Regions from separate parts of the Cellulosilyticum sp. ST5 genome, predicted to be linked through region 3. Evidence: predicted binding sites of a transcription regulator. Region 3 holds the regulator's gene; each other region holds the start of a gene.

Region 1 (5,166 bases), 1.1 Mb from region 3:
AAACGTCATGTTGATAAGATCTACTATGCTAGGGTGGCTGGCAAAATGACAGAAGAGGACATAAAAATGTTTGCTGAAGGAATCACTTTAACTGATGGTACAAAGTATGCACCAGGAAAACTAGAAATTATCAGAAGTGATGAGGAATCAGAAATTTATGTGACTATCCACGAAGGAAAGTTTCATCAGGTAAAACGTATGGTTCAGGCAGTTGGAAAAGAAGTCGTCTATTTGAAACGTATTAAAATGGGTGGACTTGAGTTGCCAGAAGATTTAAGTTTAGGGAATTACCGCACCCTTACAAAAGAAGAATTGGATTTACTTACACAAACTCAATAAGTTAAGAAAATGATTAGCAGACAGTTAAGTATGTTAATCATTTTTTGTTTATAAAGCTTTCAAGAAAAGGTGTTTTTAGTATTTAGAGAGTAGGCCGTTTATTTCAACAGAAGTATAAAAAGTTTTTATTAATAAAAAGTTGAATTTTTATTAATTGTATGTATAATTATAAATATATTTATAAAGATTACTTAAGGGGGAATAAAAATGTTTGGATTAAAAGGAAAATCTTTTTTGACATTACATGATTTTTCGTCAGAACAAATTAATTACTTATTAACTTTAGCAGGCGAATTAAAAAATAAAAAAAGAATGGGCATAAAAGGAGACCTACTTACAGGAAAAAATGTAGCTCTTATTTTTGAAAAACCTTCTACACGTACACGTTGTGCTTTTACTGTAGCTTGTGTAGATGAAGGTGCACATCCAGAATATCTAGGAAAGAACGACATTCAATTAGGTCATAAAGAAAGTGTAGCTGATACAGCACGTGTATTAGGGCGCTTATTTGATGCCATAGAATTCAGAGGTTTCTCACAAGAAGTTGTAACTGATTTAGCTAAGTACAGTGGTGTACCTGTTTATAACGGTTTAACAGACCTGTATCATCCAACACAGATTTTAGCAGATTTATTGACTATGAAAGAACATTTAGGCGAACTAAAAGGAAAGAAATTCGTTTTCATAGGAGATGGACGTAATAATATGGGCAATAGCTTATTAATTGGTTGCACAAAGATGGGAGTAGATATTACGATTATTGCACCAAAATCTTTATGGCCAGAAGAAAACCATGTAAAAGTTTGTGAGGGTTATGCAAAGCTTTCTGGTTCCAAAGTAGAAATTACAGAGTCTGTTGAAGCTGTGAAAGGTGCAGATGTGATTTATACAGATGTTTGGTGTTCTATGGGAGAAGAAAATAAAGCTAAGGAACGCATTGCACTTTTAAAACCTTATCAAGTGAATGAGGCGCTTATTGCAAAAGTTGAAAATCCAAACATGATTTTCATGCATTGTTTGCCTGCAGTGAAGGGCTATGAGGTGACGGAAGAGGTGTTTGAAAGCAGTTATTCTGTTGTATTTGATGAAGCAGAAAATCGTATGCATACTATTAAAGCCGTCATGGTAGCAACTTTAAGCTAATCTGAAACAATGCAATGATATAAAAACTGTATAAATAGACAAAAATTTAGAGGGAATATGAATCTGAGTTATGACAAAAAATCATATGTTAAAATTATGTGTAAAATTTTACATTGACTATTTTTAATAAATTAAATATAATTTTATAAACATTAGATATAATGTGGAGATTATTTTTAAAATTATAGGAGGGGTATCATGCGTGTATTTAATTTTTCAGCAGGACCTGGTGCATTGCCACTAGAAGTACTTGAAAAAGCTCAAAAAGAACTTGTATGCTATGGAGATAGCGGTATGAGTGTTATGGAGATGAGTCATCGTTCGAAACCTTATGACGCAATTATCAAAGGCGCTGAAGCAAAACTCAGAGAAATTATGAACATTCCTGACAATTATAAAGTGTTATTTTTACAAGGTGGTGCATCCCTTCAGTTTGCCATGATTCCATTAAACTTAATGAGAAATTCATATAAAGCTGATTATATTGAGTCTGGTATGTTCGCATCTAAAGCACTTAAAGAGGCTCAAAAGTTTGGAAAGGTTAATGTTGTCGCTTCTTCAAAAGCAGATAAATATGCTTACATACCAAAAGTAACAAAAGATCAATTTGATTCAGAAGCAGATTATGCTTATATTTGTGCTAATAACACGATTTATGGAACAAAATATCATGAGTATCCTGATACTGGTAATGTGCCATTAGTAGCAGATATGTCTTCATGTATTTTATCAGAACAAGTTGATGTAAGTCGTTTTGGTATTATTTATGCAGGCGCACAAAAGAATTTAGGACCTGCAGGTGTAACACTAGTTATTATTCGTGAAGACCTCGTTGGTCATGCCAAAGAAACTGTACCATCAATGCTTAATTATCAATTAATGGTAGAAAATGAATCCATGTATAATACACCACCAACTTATGGTATTTATATGCTTAAACTGATGTTTGAATGGATTGAAGCACAAGGTGGAGTAGCTGCTTTAGAAAAGAGAAATAAAGAAAAAGCAGCAGTGCTTTATAACTATTTAGATGAATCAAAAATGTTTAAAGGAACAGCCAATAAAGAAGACCGTTCTTTAATGAATGTTACTTTTGTAACAGGTAATGAGGAGCTAGATGCTAAATTTGTAAAAGAAGCAACAGCTGCTGGTTTTGTAAATCTAAAAGGACATAGAAGTGTAGGTGGTATGCGTGCTAGCATTTATAATGCTATGACACTTGAAGGTGTACAAAAATTAGTAGAATTTATGAAGAAATTTGAAAGTGAAAACTAGGGGGGAACGTTTTGTATACAGTTCATACTTTAAATAAGATTTCACAAAATGGTTTAGCGTTACTCGGAGATGCTTACAAGGTATCTGATGAATTAAATAATGCTGATGCCATTCTTGTAAGAAGTGCAAAAATGCATGATATGGTTTTACCAGAAAGTGTTAAAGCTGTTGCTAGAGCGGGAGCAGGTGTTAACAACATTCCTATTGAAGCTTATGCAGAAAAGGGGATTGTTGTATTTAATACACCAGGAGCTAATGCAAATGCAGTAAAAGAGTTAGTACTGTGTGGTCTTTTACTTGCTTCTAGAAAAGTTGTAGATGGCATTAATTGGGCTAAAACCTTAGAATCAGATGTAGCTAAAACAGTAGAAAAAGGTAAGGGTGCTTTTGGCGGTGGAGAAATTCTTGGTAAAAAGCTAGGTGTTATTGGTCTGGGTGCTATTGGTGTTATGGTAGCTAATGCCGCACAAGCTTTAGGAATGGAAGTCATCGGCTATGATCCCTATATTTCAGTAGATGCTGCATGGGGGCTTTCACGTCATATTAAGCATGCTAATACTTTAGATGAAATTTATGCTGAAGCAGACTATATTACAATACATGTGCCTCTTTTGGATAGCACAAAACACATGCTCAATAAAGAAGCTTTTGATAAAATGAAGACAGGCGTAGCTGTTCTTAATTTCTCTAGAGATACACTTGTTCAAAATGAGGATATGAAGGTAGCCATTGCTGAAGGTAAGGTAGCTAAGTATGTGACAGATTTTCCTGTAGAAGATGTTCTTAATCAAGAAAACATTATTGCTATTCCTCATTTAGGCGCATCAACAGAAGAATCTGAAGAAAACTGCGCAGTTATGGCAGTTAAAGAAATTAAAGATTATTTAGAACAAGGAAATATCACGCACTCTGTTAATTACCCTGAATGTTCTATGATTTGGAATACAAGCGCTAGACTTGCTATTGCTCATAAAAACACGCCAGCAATTTTAGGCAAAATTACAGCTATTATTGCTGAACAAGGTATCAATATTCAAGATATGACTAATAGAAGCCGTGGTGACTATGCCTATACTTTAATTGATACAGACACTAGCATTTCTGAGGAGGATATTCAAAGAATTGAAAGTGTTGATAATGTCATTAAAGTACGTATATTAACTAAATAATAAGTCATATATAAACTTAGAAGGTAAAGAAAGGAATTAAGAGGACTCTTAGTTCCTTTCTTTTATTGAAAAGAAATAAAGAGGTATTCAAAGAGGAGGTTCAATATGCAGGATTTGTCTTTACATATACTAGATATTGCTCAAAATAGTATCAGAGCGCATGCTGATGAGATACATATTTGCATTGAAGAAATGCCAAGTAAAAATCAGTTAGTTTTATCTATAGAAGATAATGGAAGCGGTATGCCGAAACAACTTGCTAAACAAATCACAGATCCTTTTGTTACAACACGTACTCTAAGGCGTGTAGGTTTGGGCATCCCCTTACTCAAACAGAATTGTGAAAATAGCGAGGGTGAATTAAGTATTGATAGTGAACAAGGTAAGGGAACTATTATAAAAGCAACTATGGCTTATCGGCATATTGATAGGGTACCTTTAGGTGATGTAGTTAGTACACTCATTATCCTTATACAAAGCAATCCTAAAATCAATTTTATTTATAACTATCAGTATGAAGAAAAAAGTTTTGCTTTTGAAACAGCAGAGGTGAAAAAAATTTTAGGAGATGTAGCTATTGATAATTTAGATGTTTTGGCATGGCTTAAAGAATACCTTGAAGAAAATATGAACTCTGTTAAAAAATAAATTATTTTATATTTTGCTGAAATACTAAAAATAAATGATAAATTCTTTGATAATATGCTATAATTCTTATGATTGGATTTAACTATTTAAGATAATTAAAGGGGGCGCAGTATGAAAGGATTAACCTTCAAAAAAGGTATTCATCCCAATTATCATAAGGAAATCACCTGTGATAAGAAGATTGAAGTGATGCTACCGGGAAGTGAACTTGTATTTCCAATGTCACAACATATTGGCACACCGTGCACACCTATTGTAAAAAAGGGTGACCGTGTCTTAGTAGGGCAAAAGATTGGTGAAGCCAGTGGCTTTATTTCTGCTGCCATACATAGTTCTGTATCAGGTACAGTAAAAAGTATAGAAAATCGTTTAACCTTTAGAGGTAATAAGGAAAATAGTATAGTGATTGAAAACGATAATTTGTATGAAGAAACACCTGGAATGGCGACTTCTGCTAAAAGCGATTATAAAAACTTAACTAAAGAAGAACTTATAGGTTTAGTTAAGGAAGCTGGTTTGGTTGGAATGGGGGGGGCTACTTTTCCTACTCATGTCAAATTATCTACCCCACCAGATAAAACAGTAGAATACA
Region 2 (5,166 bases), 550 kb from region 3:
AATCATTTCTTTGAAATTCTGAGTGGATTTTGATAAATAATTTACCTGTACTGCTTTGAGGATTTAAAAAGATATTTCTCACTTCGCCTTGTTCAATCAACTCCCCCTCCTCTAAAATAGCCATGTTTTGACAGATATACTTAATCACCTCTAGTTCATGGGTAATAAGAACAATGGTAATCCCTAACTTATCATTAATTTTTTTTAAAAGCTCTAGAACAGAAACAGTAGTTTGGGGATCTAATGCACTAGTGGCTTCATCACTTAGAAGTACATCTGGATTATTGGCAAGAGCTCTTGCAATTCCCACCCTTTGCTTTTGTCCTCCTGAAAGTTGCCCTGGATAAGCATTTATCTTGTCACTTAAACCCACTAGCTCAAGTATTTCTTTAACTCTTGTTTTAATCTGCTTCTTATCATAGCCCACAAGTTTCAAGGGATATGCTACATTTTGATAAACGGTTTTGCTTTCAAATAGATTGAAGTTTTGAAAGATCATCCCTATCTTTTGCCGTTGGATATTAAGTGCTTTCTTTGATAAAAGTGTAATATTCTTTCCATCAATTTTGATTTCTCCATAATCAGGTTCTTCTAATCGATTTAAGCATCTTACTAAGGTTGACTTTCCAGCCCCGCTAAAACCTACTATTCCAAAAATATCTCCTTTTGTAATCTCTAAATTAATCCCCTTTAAAACTTCGATATATTGTCCTTGACTCACATACGATTTGTGTAAATCTGTTATGCTAATAAATGCGTCACTCATTCTATCACCTCTTTTCCCACTTGCATGGTAAGTTCAATAAAAAATCCTCATTTCTTGAATACAATAAAAGGCCAATTATTATTCCCTTGTTAAGAATAATAATCAGCCTCTAGTTCTTCTAGTTAACAGATTATTTAATACGTAATTTTTCATTTTTTTCTATTTGAACAATCTTCCCATCTTGAATCATTACAGTTACAGATCCATATTTTATTGTTTCTATAATTTGCAATACTTTCTTTACCTCTTCTTGGTTATTCTTATCGGGCATTGCTCTATTCACCTCCTGCATAGATATAATTATTTTTTACATTAATCTGAATGGCATACTCATCTTGTATAACGACTGTTAAGCTTCCGTTTTCTATGGTTGACAATATGTCTTCTAAGACTTTCTCTAATTTTTTTGTATGCCATACTTGATCTCTATAGTCTGTAGCTAACTCCATATGATTGATTCTCCTCCTTATTCAACCAAGAAAACTCTAATATTTCCTATGCAACAAGAAAGTGGACTATCATCCACATTTCTTCCGCTAGGGAACCCTAGGTTCCCTTCGGCGCTGACAAAAAAACATGTCAGCTGAGCACCCTCCTGAATACGGCAGGGAATACTTCCCCTGCACCCCTTATAGTCTAGGAAAGTTCTATTTTTATACAAAAGTAGAACTTTCCTAGACTATAGAAAATGCCACTTTCTTAGATAAGAAAGTGGCACCTATATATCGAGGTATCTACACTTTCTCATCTCTCAAACTTAAAAGTTTGTAGGAATTAGCACCTTGAAAGATATTATGCTATCTTTCAGGTTGCCGGGCATCATCGGGCCAGTCCCTCTGCCTCTCTGGATAAGAAAAATTTATTATTTCCTGGTAATTCTATATTTTTACTTTTATTAATTGCATTATATTCTCGTCGCTTTTTATTGTCAATATATTTTTAATATTTATTTTTATTAATTTGTTTTGTATGGCTATACATATGGTATATATCGCTTTAGAGAGGTATACACTAAGCTTCTTATAAATCATCCTACCTATTTTTATTGAAACTATTATTTTTATGTGATATATTTATATCATAAAGATACAATTATATCGCATAAAGTGAGGAGCTTTTATGAATATAAAAAGTAGGTTCAAGCGATTTTGGAGTAGTAACTTATTGTATGACTCAACTACCGACACAGAACGCACTTATACTCGAAAAATAAACCCCAAATTAGGTTTATTAGGTTTTTGTGGGTTGCTTGGTTTTCTAGGATTTTTACCAGATTTAACTGATATACCTTTTCCATTATTCTTTTTTGCATTCTTTGGCCTTTTCAGCTTCTATTATGAAGGTAAGATGTCCAACACGCTGATAGACGAGCGATTTAAGGTAAATGCTTATCGCGCAGAAGCCCTAGCAAATAAGATTTCTATGATGATGATTATATTCTTAACCCTTGTATTTGTACTAAAGCTGGAAAAAACCGAGTTAGTAATAAGCTTTTTAATAGCTCTTATTGGATTAGCATTTGGCCTTTCAGTCTTTTTGCAACAATATTTATTATATCGCTTTGAACACGAGGAATAAGTATGGCAGAATTTAAATGCACTCTAAAGAAATACCGACTATTACAAGACCTAACGCAAGAACAGTTAGCAGAACAAGTTGGTGTAAGACGTGAAACTATAATGAGATTGGAGGCAGGGAGATATAATCCTTCTTTAAAGTTAGCAATAGATATTTCAAAAGCTGTAAATACCCCGATTGAAGAGATTTTTATTTTTGATTAGAGATTAACCCAAAAAGAAATACCCACTTATATCCATGGGTATTTCTTTTTATTGTTTGGAGGAAAAATTATATTAATCTCCTTAGTATTGTCTAGCAGGCCCTAAAGCTTATTAATCACATCCTCATATTTCTCAATAGTCATTTCTTTACCCCATTCATCTAATTGACTATAAATAAATTCAGTTGCTTTTTCAGAAATGATAATGTTTTTAAGGTCTTCTTTTATTTCTTCTAACGGCACCTTATAAGCTTCTTTATGTACATTTAAAACTTTTATTAAATGCCAACCAAATTGGGTTTTAACTGGGTTTGATACTTGCCCTTCTTCTAAAGTCTTTGCTCCATTTAAGAAGTCCTGATCATAATAACTTGAATCATATGCGATATAACCTAGTTCTCCTCCAGTATCTTTAGTCCCGTCTGTACCATACTTTTTAGCAAGCTCTGCAAAGCTTGTATCTTTATCATATTCTGCTTTAATAGCCTTAGCTTCTTCCTCCGTTGCAACTAAAATATGTGCCATTTCAGCACCTGGTGCCATTGTATAGTTTCCACTATTGCTCTCATAATATGCCTTAATTTCAGCATCGGTAACAGGGATGTTCTTACTAATGTATTTAGCAACATTGGAAATCGTTAGACTATCTTTAATCTGAGTTTTATAACCCTCTGCTGTTAAGCCACTATTTACTAAAGCTTTTTCAAATTCTGCTGCTGTCTCATAATCTTCCTTAGTTTTGTTAAATTCATTATTTACTTCTGTCACTGTAGGCTCTAACTTAAGTTCTCTTCCCTTAATGAGTGCCACTTTGTTCTTAATAATATAATCAACAAGCTCTCCCTTGCGCTGCTCCATATACTGTTTAGCTTCCTCTGTTTCAAAAAAGCTATCATCGTATTGATATTGATATTGAATCATCATCATTTCATAATCTAATTGAGTCAATATCTCTTTTGCTGTTATCGTTAAGTCGCCCACTTTAGCTACTACTGCATCGCTTGTAATACCTGGCGTAATCGCTACTGTATTCTCTTTAGCAAGCCACTTAACTTCTACATTAAGTAGTTCCCCAATATATTTAACAGGTACAAACAGACGACCGTCTTGCATAGTTGCCTTGGTATCCATTTCTTTAGTCTTTCCATTTACTATCATTGTGGTTTGTCCCACCGTTAAAATCACCTTCATATTGTCTTTCATAATAGTAGCCGTTCCAGATACTTGGTCCCATTCTACCTGAGCGCCAAGCTCTTCACTAATAAAACGCAGTGGTACTAAGGTACGATTATTACTATCAATGAAAGGAGCTACATCTTTAAAAACTACATTTTCGTTATTAATCGTAACACTTACTGGTTTCTGTGCCATAACAGCTCCTGATGGTATTGCCACCAACATTCCTAAAAGTATAGCTAACATCTTCCTTGCTTTCATCTTTTTCCTCCTTTTTATAAATAACCCTAGAAAAAATGATTAAAACCTTCGCATTTTAAAGATAATTCATTATAGCATACTCTCATTTGTGCATTTCATTTTGTTCATAAGTTGTTATTTTTATTGGAGTAAAAAGAAATAATGTTGTATATTTTATTATTTTGACATATGATGTAAGGGTACGCCTTAAATTAATAAGACAGTTCGAGACCATCCTGTCTAAAAACAAAACTAGGGACAACTTATGTTGTTGTGAATTTAATTTGGAGGTGAACGTTTATGAATATGACAAACTTAAGTAAAACACAAAAATTAGTTTTTTCTTCTATGCTCATGGCGCTTTATATCGTCATTTTGTATTTTACGCAAAGCTTTTCTTTTGGGGCTTATCAAATCCGTATTGCTACGAGTATGTACGCCCTATCATATTTCTTTCCGTTCCTAGTTTTCCCACTTGGTCTCGCCAATTTTATTGCTAATGCCCTTTTTGGTGGCTTAGGTCTTCTTGATATGATTGGAGGTTGTGCTGTTGGCATCGTTACAACCTACTCTATTGTCCTTATTAAACAAGGTAATCTTAATAAATGGCTCATTGCCCTACCTATTATTTTAGTTCCAGGGTTAGGTGTCTCTATTTGGCTTTCTTATCTTTTAAATCTGCCATATACTGCACTAGCTATGAGCTTATGTATTGGGCAAATCATCCCTGCACTTGTAGGCGTACTTTTGGTAAAAACATTAGCACCTATTATTTGTAAAACACAAAAGGAGAATTTAGTATGAGTAGTAGAACAAAAGAGGAATTAAACGGTGTAACCCATTTAGGTAATCAAAAGGTAGCCTACCGAGATAATTATGCCCCAGAGGTCTTAGAAACTTTTATTAATAAACACCCTGATAATGATTATTTCGTTAAATTTAACTGTCCAGAATTTACGAGCTTATGTCCGATTACTGGTCAACCTGACTTTGCAACCATTTATATTTCTTATGTACCAGGTCCTCGTATGGTAGAAAGTAAATCCCTTAAGCTCTACCTTTTCAGTTTTAGAAATCATGGTGATTTTCATGAGGATTGTATGAATATTATTATGAAAGACCTTATTAAGCTAATGGACCCTAAATACATAGAGGTATGGGGTAAATTCACTCCAAGAGGAGGTATTTCTATAGACCCTTATTG
Region 3 (5,166 bases):
AGGAGACAATCAGATTATCAAATTAAAAGATAGTTTAGAAGTAATCAAAGTTATTGAGACTTCCTCTTATATTAAGCAGCTAGAGTACTTAAAATAATAAACAAAATAAAAGACCTAATAAAAATAGCTGATAAAAGACATTCTCTTTTATCAGCTATTTTTATTTAAAGTTCTTCACTTAAGCTTTCCCACTCTTCGTAGTACTTAGAAATGATTGCGTTAAGCTTTTCTTTTTCTTCAAGTAAGCATCTGCTTTTATCATAGTTACTGTAGACTTCCTCTAGGCAAAGCTGGGCGTCAATATCAGCTATTTTTTCTTCAGCTTCGCTAATAGCTGTTTCTAGCTTGGCCATTTGGTTTTGAATACGGCGTATTCTGGTTTGCTCTTCTTTTTGCTTTTGCCAATCTTCTTTATTAGTGGTAGCAGCAGTAGCTTCTTCTACAACAACGCTGGTTTGCTGAGTAGCTGAAGCAGCAAGCTCCTTTTTCTTTTCTATATAATAATCATAGTCTCCTAAATATTCCATGGTGCCGTCTTTAGACATATCAATGATTTTACTTGCTGTTTGATTGATAAAATAACGGTCATGGGAAACATAAAGGACAGTGCCTTCATAGTTTAATATGGCACTTTCTAGAATTTCCTTTGAAAGAATATCTAAGTGGTTAGTCGGCTCATCTAAGATGAGAAAATTGGCTTTAGAAAGCATGATTTTGGCTAATGCGACACGGCCTTTTTCACCACCGCTTAAGCTACTAATGGGTTTAAAAACATCATCATTCGTAAAGAGAAAAGCAGCCAGTACATTACGGATTTCTCCATTTTTAAGTTCTGGGAAAGTACCTTGGATTTCTTCCATAATGGTGTTAGAAGTATCTAAGGTAGCATGTTCTTGATCGTAATAGCCTACAATAACATTGCTTCCTAATTTTAGGGTACCCGTTGTAGGAGTCATTTGATCTAAAATCATACGAAAAACAGTGGTTTTACCAACGCCATTAGGACCTACGAGAGCTACTTTATCCCCTTTTTTGATTTCCATATTCATATGACTAAAAATCGGGCTGGTATCAAAGGTTTTACTTAATTCACTAATGCTTAAGACATCATTGCCACTTACAACTCTTGGGGTGAGCACCAGCTGCATAGGTTTATTATCAATCATTGGCATATCCATGACTTCTACTTTTTCTAAAGCTTTTTCACGGCTACGAGCACGTTTAATAGATTTTTCCCTGTTAAATTGTTTTAGCTTAGCAATAACCGCTTGTTGGTGAGCAATTTCCTTTTGCTGTTTTTCAAAGTGTTTCATAGCCACTTCATATTCTTTTTCACTTTTGATGATGTAGTCGCTGTAGTTACCGTTGTAAACAAAGCTACGTCCAAATTCTAAGTGAACGACTTTAGTGACGATTTTATCTAAGAAGTAACGGTCATGGGAAATAATAAGGACAGCACCTTTATAGCTACGTAAAAAGCCTTCTAGCCATTCGATAGCTTCAATGTCTAAATGGTTGGTAGGTTCGTCTAAGAGTAATAAACTAGGCTCTTGAAGTAGGAGCTTACCTAGAGCGACACGGTTTTTTTGTCCACCTGATAAAATAGACACTGGTTTATCATAAATGGTTTCATCAAAGCCTAAGCCTTTGAGAACGCCTTTGACTAAACTTTTGTATTCATAACCCTTACTATTTTCAAATACCATACGTTCAGCATCATATTTATGAATGAGTTCTAAAGAACCGGTCTTAGCGATTTCAGCTTCCATGGCATGAAGTTTTTCTTCTAAGGCAATAACTTCATCAAATACATGTAGGAGTTCCTCATAGACGGTAGCTGTAGAATCTAACTCCATATGTTGTTTTAAGTAACCTATGGTGCAGTCTTTAGTAGAAGTAATGGTACCTTCATCTGGTTCTAATTCCTTAGTTAGAATTTTAAAAAGGGTGGTTTTACCTACACCATTATTTCCTATTAAAGCTACTTTCTCATGGTCTTCGATATGAAAACTAATATTTTTTAAGATTTCTCGGTCAATAAATGTTTTCTTGATATTGCTACATGAAATAATCATAATATCCTCCTTGTAACGCCTTTTATTATTTTAGCAAATAAAAGCGCAAATTGAAAGAAAAGGGGCCAATAATCTACATTGACAAAAAAAAAACTTAAATGCTATACTAGGGTTATGAGTTTGCGTATATGAGGAGATGAGAAGGTGACGGAAGAAAGAAAGATTTCTATGAATGTAATACGGAGATTGCCACGTTATTACAGATATCTGGGAGAATTGTTACAAAAAGGAGTAACCAAAATCTCCTCCAGAGAATTAAGTGAGAAGATGAATGTGACCGCATCACAAATTCGTCAAGACCTTAACAATTTTGGAGGCTTTGGGCAACAGGGTTACGGATACAATGTGGAGTACTTGCATACAGAGATAGGAAAGATATTAGGACTTCACCAAAACTATAAAATGATTATTGTAGGCGTAGGTAACTTAGGACAAGCTATTGCTAATTCAACATCATTTAGTAAAAGAGGCTTTAAGTTAATCGGTTTATTTGACGTTAATCCAAGACTAATTGGTATGAGCATACACGGGGTAGAAGTACAAGATATTGACAAAATGGAGCAGTTCGTAAAAGAAAATGAAGTAGAAATTGCTATTTTAACAATGCCAAAAACAAGAGTAAAAGAGACAGCTGAGAGTTTAGCAAAATGGGGGATAAAAGGCTTATGGAACTTCTCACCTGTGGATTTATTCGTACCAGATACAGTACAAGTTGAAAATGTACACCTTTCTCATTCATTAATGACTTTGGCTTATAAGATTAATGAGGCTGAGGTTGAAAGAGAGAAGAAAGATAAGAGTGAGAGTATAGGGCAAATTGAAGAATAAAATGTGGGCTTAATGGATTTCTTTGGGAATGATGTTGAGTGGGGTGCAGTATAAAAGAGTGAATAAAGAAATGCCTGTGAGGCTTTTGTTGGGAAAACAGAAGGCTTATGGGCATTTTTTTGCGTTTAAAGAGATAGATCTTTAGGTAACAGGGGAGTAAAGGCGAAAAAGTGAGAACAAAGATAAAGTGAACGTTTCCTTTTGTAAGTAAGTTGCGATCAGAAGCTAATGGGAAGAAATGAGAGGGATGGCTACCCTCCGGGGTTCCGCTCCGTATTTTCGCAGGCACTAAGCTCATTTTTTTGATGAACGGTCGAAACTCGCTGGCGCTCAAACAGTCTCCCTAAAACCCATCAAAAAAATTCGCTAAGTGCCTGCTGAAAATACTCGCAAGTCACCCCTTGAGGACAGCCATCCCTCTCATTTCCATCAGCTTTCTGGCGTAAAGATGCTTTTTATAAAAAGAATAACTTAGATAATGTCGAAAATAGACGAACCCTTTTTGTTGTTATATGTATTTTATTAAGAGTACAATAAGTCTATAAAAGAATAGGCATGAATAGTGTTATAGAGGGAGAGGGTTATTTCGCGTTGTTTTTGTGTAAATTGTATGGGTGTGTTTATAATAAAATAAATTGGTTTATTAATACTTTGTGGCACTGTATATGGATAATTAAACTTAGAGAAATAATGACAATATGTAAGAGAAAAGGAATAACTATTTTTATATGTTTACTGTTGGGTAAGTTATTGTTAATAAAACAAAAAAGTGGATGTAGGAAATGGATATTTATTTATATTCATGATGTTCAACAGAAGAAAACAAGTAGGATATTAATAAATAAAAAGAGAATTTAAGAAGTGAGAACGAAAAGGATATCTATTGTTCATATGAAAGTGGAACTAGGATAGGCATAGTAGGAGCGAATAGATTACTAGGTAAGAAGGTGACTGGATATACAATTGTTATAATAAAAGTATCATGAATTATTAGAAGTACAAAGCAGTTATGTGAGATTATAGAAATGATTAAAATATTGGTATTTATAAAGAATAGAATTTGTGCATAAGAGAGTAAAGAAGGGGGATAAATTATTGGATGAGTATAGCAATATTAAAGCAAAAGTGAGAGACTACCAAAGGCATGCTATAGATACCATTGAGAAATATTTAAGTTCTGATTCACAGAAACAAGCACTTATAAAAATGCCTACAGGAACAGGGAAAACAGGTGTTATTGCAGTTGCATCTCATATGAGTATGGGGAATATATTGATAATCGTTCCGAATGCGATACTTCCAGAACAAATTAAATATGAAATAGAAGATGCATTTTGGGAAAAAATAAATTGTAATAATATAACTAATAAAAAAGATATTAAAATAATTAAGGAAGATGATACATTAGAATATATAGAACATATAAATATGCAGATTTTGATTATTACTATTCAAAGGTTATTAATTCTTAGTAAGGAGAAAAAAACAAATAGCTTTAGTAGACTAGTACAGTGCACAAAGGCTATCTTTTTTGATGAAGGACATAGGGAGTTAGCAGAAATATGGGCAATAGTAATTAAGGAATTTAAGTGTAAGAAAGTTTTATTTACTGCAACCCCATATAGAAATGATAAGGCATTATTTAATATAGATGAGCAATTTGTTTATAGGTATTCAATACAAGAAGCATTACATGATAAGTCAATATGTAATATCAAATTTGAAAAGTTGCACACTAGATTAAGGGAAAAAAATACAATAGATGAGTTGATTGATTTTATAATTAATTTAGTAGATAAACAAGACAAAAGAATATTAATTAGAATGGAAAACAAATATTCTATTGAAACAATGGTAAAGAAAATAAATGAAAAAATTAATAATATAGCTGCTGGATTTCATTCAGAATGTAGTAAGAGCCCAAATTTGTTTAATAAAGGGCAAGAAATATATGCTATCAAAAATCAATATAATGTATTTATTCATAGCGATATGTTAATAGAAGGCTTAGATTTTTGTGAATTAGACACCTTGATTATACTTGACTCTTTTTATAATTCAAGAAGTTTTATACAACAGATAGGTAGGGTTTTGAGAAATAATGAAGAGAAAAAACAAGCTATAGTATTTTTGTGGGAGAATGAGTATGAAAAATGGTTGGAACAATGGGAGTTATACATAAGAAATGATTCACAGGATCAAAACGTTGAATATATAGAGGGCTTTTTTAGAGAAAGGTTTCTATTCGAAGAAGATTTTTATA

What was found. Region 3 encodes Rex, which represses fermentation and respiration genes when NADH is low (regulators of the CRP and FNR family bind a similar motif). Its sites were predicted from a motif close to ATTGTTAANTANTTAACAAT; they were not measured.
Region 1: the regulator Rex is predicted to act here: its motif matches at 1,602-1,621, upstream of serC (3-phosphoserine/phosphohydroxythreonine transaminase).
Region 2: the regulator Rex is predicted to act here: its motif matches at 1,691-1,710, upstream of QTL86_RS22345 (DUF3796 domain-containing protein).

Annotation. Positions count from the first base shown of each region.
Region 1 is NZ_CP132338.1:1,470,073-1,475,238, reverse strand. It holds gene QTL86_RS07310 (pseudouridine synthase) at 1-339, shown strand, start outside; gene argF (ornithine carbamoyltransferase) at 547-1,482, shown strand; gene serC (3-phosphoserine/phosphohydroxythreonine transaminase) at 1,678-2,757, shown strand; gene QTL86_RS07295 (phosphoglycerate dehydrogenase) at 2,769-3,926, shown strand; gene QTL86_RS07290 (ATP-binding protein) at 4,032-4,574, shown strand; gene rsxC (electron transport complex subunit RsxC) at 4,686-5,166, shown strand, end outside.
Region 2 is NZ_CP132338.1:4,669,022-4,674,187, reverse strand. It holds gene QTL86_RS22360 (methionine ABC transporter ATP-binding protein) at 1-766, opposite strand, end outside; gene QTL86_RS22355 (YezD family protein) at 897-1,037, opposite strand; gene QTL86_RS22350 (hypothetical protein) at 1,042-1,215, opposite strand; SAM riboswitch class I at 1,508-1,621, opposite strand; gene QTL86_RS22345 (DUF3796 domain-containing protein) at 1,886-2,344, shown strand; gene QTL86_RS22340 (helix-turn-helix transcriptional regulator) at 2,347-2,547, shown strand; gene QTL86_RS22335 (stalk domain-containing protein) at 2,649-3,983, opposite strand; gene QTL86_RS22330 (QueT transporter family protein) at 4,263-4,766, shown strand; gene queF (preQ(1) synthase) at 4,763-5,166, shown strand, end outside.
Region 3 is NZ_CP132338.1:362,619-367,784, forward strand. It holds gene QTL86_RS01700 (hypothetical protein) at 1-97, shown strand, start outside; gene abc-f (ribosomal protection-like ABC-F family protein) at 165-2,075, opposite strand; gene QTL86_RS01710 (redox-sensing transcriptional repressor Rex) at 2,220-2,903, shown strand; gene QTL86_RS01715 (DEAD/DEAH box helicase) at 4,029-5,166, shown strand, end outside.